DNA from 3 places in the Streptomyces sp. MST-110588 genome. Region 3 is predicted to be linked to each of the others. Evidence: riboswitches for the same ligand, from Rfam matches in the RefSeq annotation. Region 3 holds a riboswitch; each other region holds the start of a gene.
The links. Region 3 has a riboswitch for cobalamin ahead of KGS77_RS11070 (ribonucleoside-diphosphate reductase subunit alpha). Riboswitches for the same ligand answer to the same signal wherever they lie in the genome.
Positions count from the first base shown of each region.

Region 1: it holds a riboswitch for cobalamin, as region 3 does, so the genes downstream of both, KGS77_RS20230 (hypothetical protein) here and KGS77_RS11070 (ribonucleoside-diphosphate reductase subunit alpha) in region 3, are expected to answer to the same signal.
Region 2: it holds a riboswitch for cobalamin, as region 3 does, so the genes downstream of both, metE (5-methyltetrahydropteroyltriglutamate--homocysteine S-methyltransferase) here and KGS77_RS11070 (ribonucleoside-diphosphate reductase subunit alpha) in region 3, are expected to answer to the same signal.

Region 1 covers NZ_CP074380.1:4,586,512-4,588,769, reverse strand. Annotated here, with positions in the region: gene KGS77_RS20230 (hypothetical protein) at 1-967, opposite strand, end outside; cobalamin riboswitch at 1,119-1,277, opposite strand; gene KGS77_RS20225 (hypothetical protein) at 1,527-2,258, opposite strand, start outside.
Region 2 covers NZ_CP074380.1:1,147,939-1,150,196, reverse strand. Annotated here, with positions in the region: gene metE (5-methyltetrahydropteroyltriglutamate--homocysteine S-methyltransferase) at 1-995, opposite strand, end outside; cobalamin riboswitch at 1,151-1,299, opposite strand; gene KGS77_RS05215 (TROVE domain-containing protein) at 1,754-2,258, shown strand, end outside.
Region 3 covers NZ_CP074380.1:2,541,584-2,543,841, reverse strand. Annotated here, with positions in the region: gene KGS77_RS11070 (ribonucleoside-diphosphate reductase subunit alpha) at 1-945, opposite strand, end outside; cobalamin riboswitch at 1,103-1,237, opposite strand; gene KGS77_RS11065 (sodium:solute symporter) at 1,561-2,258, opposite strand, start outside.

The sequences.
Region 1 (2,258 bases), 2.0 Mb from region 3:
TCGCCGCCGTACCAGCCGGGGCCTCGGTCGGCACGGGGACCGGCGCACCGGACGCGGCCCGTGGGGCGGAGGGCGCGTAACTGCCGTCACCCTCCTCGCCGTTGCCCCCGCCATCACCTTGGGCCTCGCCCGGCTCCCTACTTTCGGCCTTGTCCTTCGCCTTCTCCTGTTCGTCGTTCCGGGGCTGCCGGTCCATGTCTTCGTCTTCCCGCGGGTCTGTCGTACGGCCCGGCTCCCGGCGTCCGTACGAGTCGTCGCCGTTGCCCGCGGACGACGTACCGGTGCCGCCGGCCGGGGAGCCGTCGCCCGCCGACGTACCGGAATCGCTGCCTCCGCCGCTCCCGCCGCTCGCGCCGCTTCCGCCACTGCTGCCGCTGTTTCCGCCTTGGCCGCCACCCTGGGTGCCGCCACCGCCACTACCGCCGTCGCCGTCCCCCGGCGCCGGTGCGGGTGCCGGCCGCCTGGGGGCGATACGGGGCGCGGGTGCCCCGCCCTCGTCCCGGTTCAGGGAGAACGACCAGCCCTCGAAGCTGCCCGCGGGCGGCGTACGGTAGGTGGCGCCGTACTGGCTGTAGGTCCACCGGCCGCCGTTGGGCGCATGCCAGTACGACCAATAGGCCCGGGTCGGCGGGGTGTCGATGCAGGTTTCGCGCTCCGGCCCCGGCTTGTTCTCCAGACGGCAGATGAACGCCTCACCCCACCGGTTGGTCCCGGTGACCCGGATGCCGGCGGCCTTGAGGGCGGCGAGCCCGGTGGACTGGCGGCCGACGGCGCACCGCACGATGACGCTGCCGCCCAGTTCGCGGAAGTCGACGACGACGGTCACGCCGTTGGTGCCGGGGCAGAAGCCCGCCCGGCCCCGGCCGGTGTCCACCGCGGCGGCCGTTCCCGGCAGGGCGAGCCCCGCGCCGACCGCCGCCGCCAGCACGGCCAGGGCGGCGGCTAACGCGCGTATCGCACCGGTCATCGCAAGGGTGCCCTTCGGTTCCGGGGCCGCACCGGGCCCCTGGACACACCCCTGCCGCGCGACAAACCCCTGACGCGCGTTCCGAGAGGAAGCGGCAGGGGCCGAAGAACCGGAGGGCTCAGGGCTCCACGCTGCGGACCATGACAGTGAGAAGCGGTTCACGTGGCGCGCCGGGCGGTCCGACTCGCGGCGCGGTGATCGCGCCGCACACGGTTGCAGGTCAGCGCCGGATTCCCACCGGCTTTCCCCAGTCGCGTACGCATGAAGTTGTCACTCCGCCCACAGGCGGAACACGCCAAAGACTAAGCCCGGCCGCTCGGTTACGGCCAGAGCCGCCGCTGTGACTCCGGCCACCGCTACACGACATGACCCGGCACGGCATGACCCGGCACGGCATGACCCGGCACGGCATGACCCGACAGGACATCACCCGGCACGCCAATGCGCGTGCTGCCATGGTCCGCGCGGGCCCAGGCATGAGGCCAAGGCGCGGGCCCAGGTGCGCGCCCTTTGCAGGCCGCAGCCGGGTTCGGCCTGCCCGGGGCCCGCACCGACCGCCTCATGGGCCGACGTACTCGACCCGCAGGCCCTCACGGTCCGGCAGGACGATCGTCTGCGGCCGGTCGTACGTCCAGCCGCGCGGCAGCAGGAACAGCTTGCCGTTGGCGTAGGCGTAGAACTTCAGCCCCTGGTAGCGGTAGTGGTACGCGCCCCGGTCCGGGTAGAAGGTGACATCGACGCCGGGGGCCGACAGCCGCAGGTCCTGGGCGCTGTAGACGACTACGCCGAGGTGGTGTTCGAGCGTGGCCGCCATACGCATCGCCGAGCCACGGCCCTCGACGGAGGCGAAGGCGCCCACCGTCCAGAAGACCAGCACCACCACCAGCCCGACGGCGTAGAGCCCCATCGACGCGGGCCACAGCGTCCAGGCCGGGTCGGCGCCCGTCCCGGTACTCGTACGGGACCACAGCGCGCACCCGTAGGACGCCAGCAGCACCCCGGCGGTCAGCGAGGCGGGCAGCGCCAGCTCCCACCACCCGGGCGAGAGGCGGGTCATCGCCCACAGCGCCAGGGGGACGGCGGGCAGGGCCGCCACCAGCCCGGCGCAGCACAGCCGCCGGGCGCGTGGCCGGGCGGTCAGCGTCCGTACGAGCAGCGGGTCACCGATCCGCCACAGCAGCAGCGTCCCCGAGGCCACGAGGAACGGCTCGTACAGGGCGGGCACGCTGCTGAGCATGTACCACTGCGCGGAAGGCGCCAGGTGGCTCTCGGCGAAGCCGAAGTAGGAGGC
Region 2 (2,258 bases), 1.4 Mb from region 3:
CCGGCCAGCCCGAGCAGGGTGGCGAGCGTTCCCAGGGCCTTCTCCAGGTCCGCTGCCCAGACGTTGCGGCCGTCCACGACGCCCGCCACCAGCCGCTTGCCCGGCAGGCCGCCGATCGCGGCGAGCGCGTCCACGTCGGCCGCGGCGGGGCCGGTGAAGTCCATCGCCAGGCCCTCGACGGGCGAGTCGGCCAGCGGGCGCAGCGCCTCGCCCAGCGCGTCGAAGTAGGAGGCCACCAGCAGCTTGGGCCGGTCGGCGGCGGCGCCCAGGAACCGGTAGGCGCGGGCGGTGGCGGACAGCACCGACCGGGGCTGGTCCTGGACGAGCACCGGCTCGTCCAGTTGCGCCCACCGCGCCCCGGCGGCCCGCAGATCGGCCAGTACGGACGCGTAGACCGGCAGCAGCCGGTCCAGCAGCGTCAGCGGCTCGAAGTGCGGGTCGGTGCCCGGCGCGGGCTTGGCCAGCAGCAGGAAACTGACGGGGCCCAGCAGTACGGGACGGGCCCGCAGCCCCTCCCGCCGCGCCTCGGTGTACTCCGCCACCTGCTTGCGGGAGTCGGCGGTGAAGACCGTGCCCGCGCTCAACTCCGGCACCAGGTAGTGGTAGTTGGTGTCGAACCACTTGGTCATCTCCAGCGGTTCGGCCTCGGCGGTGCCACGCGCCATCGCGAAGTAGGTGTCGAGGCCGCCGGTGGCCGCGGCGCGGTGCCGGGCCGGGACGGCGCCCACCATCCAGGCGGTGTCCAGCACATGGTCGTACAGCGAGAAGTCACCGGTGGGAATCTCCTCGACGCCCGCGGCCCGCAGTTCGGCCCGTACGCCGGCCCGCAGCTCCCGCGCGGTCTCCAGCAGTCGCCCGGCGTCGGTACCGCCGGACCAGTAGCCCTCGACGGCCTTCTTCAGCTCCCGGCCCGGCCCCTGCCGGGGATAGCCGTGGAGGGTGGCCAGCGCGGCCGGGGCCGGCGCCCGGCGCCCGTTCGGTGATGCCTGGGTCACGGAACTCTCCTTCGCGAGTCCTGAAGCGACCCCGCGGAGCGCCGTGCGGGCACCGGAAGGGCACGGGAAGAGGAGACCGTCCCGTACGCTCCCGCCGCCGACCCGCCCACGAGGTCACGGTCCACCGCGCACCCGGCGGGCGCACGGGCAGTGGCAGGTCTTCGGACTCGCGGGCACGCCCGGCCTCCTGGGGCCGGGCACCTACTGGCCGTCGCTTCCCGGACTCGCGTCCAGTGCGTATGACGGCGGTCGTTCCCACTCACCGCTGCGGGGCAGTTCCGGATTTCCACCGGATTCCCTCTTACGACGCTCCCGCCTGGCGGACGGGGCGAACCGACTGCGCTTGGCAGCGTACAACCCCGGTGTGACGGGCGGGTGTCGCGACGGCCACGGCCGCGACGGGCCCGGCGGCCGGCGGGGGCTGATTAATTCGGGTGACGACGCGGGGCGGGCCTTCTAGGCTCCTTTCCACGAACGCACCTCCCGGTGCGAAGACGACGGTTACTTCCGGTGCTGATTCGGGTTCGACTCCTGAAATCGTTCCGCCGTGTGCGGTACGGCGTTTACCTGCCGTCGTCGGCCTTGATCTCGGGAGGCGCGACGGCACCGGAGCGCCCGGTGCGCAGGCGGCGGTTACTTCGCTTCCCACGCAGCCCGCCGCCGACTTCCGATCTCGGGCGCCCCGGTCCGCTCCTCGCGCCTTCCCTCAGCGGCTCCGCGCACCACCGCACCACACACCGCTCCACCCGGGGGAAGAGATGAGCAAGTTCAACCGCGCCCTCAAGCGCTTCACGGGCACCGTCACCCACGAGGGCGGCGCCGCGTACACCCGGGCCGCGAAGGACGAACTGGTCCTGCTGGCCGTCGTCAACATGGTCGGTGAGCAGACCTTCTACGAGAAGGCCGGCGAGCGCGACGAGCGGTACCGGTCCCTGGTGCGGACCGTGGCCGTCCAGGACGCCGAATGGACCGCCGGCTTCCTGGCCTGGCTGCGCGGTGAGGCAGGCATGCGCTCCGCGTCGGTGGTCGCCGCCGCCGAAGCCGTCAAGGCACGGCTGGACGCCGGGCTGCACGGCGGCAACCGCCGCCTGGTGGACGCGGTGTGCCTGCGTGCCGACGAGCCGGGGGAGCTGCTGGCGTACTGGACGGGGACGTACGGGCGCGCCGTGCCCAAGCCCGTCAAGCGGGGCCTGGCCGACGCCGTACGCCGCCTGTACACCGAACGCGCCCTGCTGAAGTACGACACCGGCAGCCACGCCTTCC
Region 3 (2,258 bases):
GACGGCCGCGACCGAGGCGTCCAGGGTGCGCAGGAACGGCACGATGCCGTTGGAGTGCCCGTTGGTGCCGCGGATCAGCGAACCGCGGGCGCGCACCCGGGAGTAGGACAGGCCGATGCCGCCGGCGTGCTTGGAGAGCCGGGCGACCTGGTGGTAGCGGTCGTAGATCGAGTCCAGCTCGTCCAGCGGGGAGTCCAGCAGATAGCAGGAGGACATCTGCGGGTGCCGGGTGCCGGAGTTGAACAGCGTGGGGGAGGACGGCAGGTAGGACAGCGTGCTGGTCAGGCGGTACAGCTCGGCGACGTCCGCCAGCGCCCGCTCGCTGTCGTCCTCGGCCAGGCCGCAGGCCACCCGCAGCAGGAAGTGCTGCGGGGTCTCGATGACCCGGCGGGAGATCGGGTGGCGCAGCAGGTAGCGCGAGTACAGGGTGCGCAGCCCGAAGTAGCCGAAGCGGTCGTCCGCGCCGTCCGCCAGCGCCTGCTCGACCAGCGCGTCCAGTCGGGCCGCGTGGGTCCGTACGAACGCGGCCGTCTCGTCGCCGATCAGGCCCTCGCGGTGGCCGGTGGCGACGGAGGCGGAGAAGGCGACCGCCCCCTCCTCGGCCGCCTCCTCCGCGATGGCCAGGGTCAGCAGCCGGGCGGCGAGCTTGGAGTACTGCGGCTCGTCACCGATCAGGCCGGCCGCCGCCTCCATGGCCAGCGACCTCAGCTCGGCCTCGTCGGAGCCGGCGTGGCGGCCCCGCAGCGCGGCGGCGGCGACCTTTCCGGGGTCGGTGGCGGTCAGGTCGGCGGTGAGGTCGGTGAGGGTACGCAGCAGCGCGGCGCCGGGCCCGTCGCCGGCCGTCCGGGCGTCCTGCGGTCCCTGGGGGCCGGGCGCGGCGTCCGTGGCCTTCGCGGGCCGGTCGACCTCGGCGGCTGAAGCGGGCTCCGTTGGCGCGATGGTCACGTGCTGCTCTCCCTCACTCGGCGGGGGCCTTGAGGGAGGGGGCGCGGGGCGCGTACGGGCGTGGCGGCGCTCCCGGACGTGCCGGGGCGCGGGCACACCGCGCAGCGTCCACCGGCCCAACCCACGAGGCCCGGACGTCAACGGCCGCGCCGGTGGTGGCGCGGGCGTACCGTCGTACAGGTCCTCGGACTCGCGGGTGCTTAAATACGCACTCGTACACCGTTGCGGGACAGTTCCGGATTCGCACCGGATTCCCCTGCGACGACAGCGAGCACGAGCATACATCTTGTGCCGCGCCCCGCACGCAGCCCCATATCTTGTGTCGTTCTCCCGGGAACTTCCTGCTGTCTTGGTGCGGTATTCCCACAGTTGCGCCGGAGCGGCGATGTGGCCGCGCCTGATGCAGCGGGCGTATTGCGGACGCGGCGGCCCTCGCGCGCGTTGACCGTGACCCGGGAGACGGTATTGGCTCCGGATGCCTTCCGTCGGCCATCGGGGCCCCACTCGGTGATCCGGAAACCGTGGAACGAGCGCGGCGGTAGCGGGACACCTGGTCCACAGGGGCGGGCCGCCGTACCTCTTGGGTGCGGCGGCCCGTTCGGGTGCGGTCGCGGGTCAGTGGCCCGCCGGGACTCCCGCTGTGGCCGGCGGGAGGTCGACCTGGACGCCGGGGTCGCCCGCGTCGGCGGTGTAGTCCTCCGGGCGCGTCTCGTCGGTGCCGGCCGGGGCCTTCAGGGCGCGCAGGACGAGGGTGAGGACCACGGTCACCACGACGTTCAGGACGAAGGCCGTCAGGCCGATGTAGCCGATCTCGCCGGTCCCGGGGATCTCGGTGCTGGAGCCGCCGAAGTGCTTCTGGGTGGGGCTGGCCACCCCGTACGCCGCGGCCGTGCCGTACACCATGCCGGCCGCCCAGCCGGCCAGCAGGGCCCAGCGGTGGAACCAGCGGGTGAACAGGCCGCCGACCAGCGCGGGCATGGTCTGCAGGATCCAGATGCCGCCGAGCAACTGGAAGTTGATCGCGACCGTCTTGTCCATGGTCAGGACGAAGACCAGCGCGCCGACCTTCACCAGCAGCGAGACGAGTTTGGCGACCTTGTGCTCCTGGGCGGGGGTGGCGCCCGGCTTGAGGAAGTCCTTGTAGATGTTGCGGGTGAAGAGGTTGGCGGCGGCGATCGACATGATGGCCGCGGGGACCAGCGCGCCGATGCCGATCGCGGCGAACGCCACGCCCGCGAACCAGTCGGGGAACATCGACTCGAAGAGCTGCGGGATCGCCAACTGGCCGTTGGTGACCTTGATCCCGGCCGCGA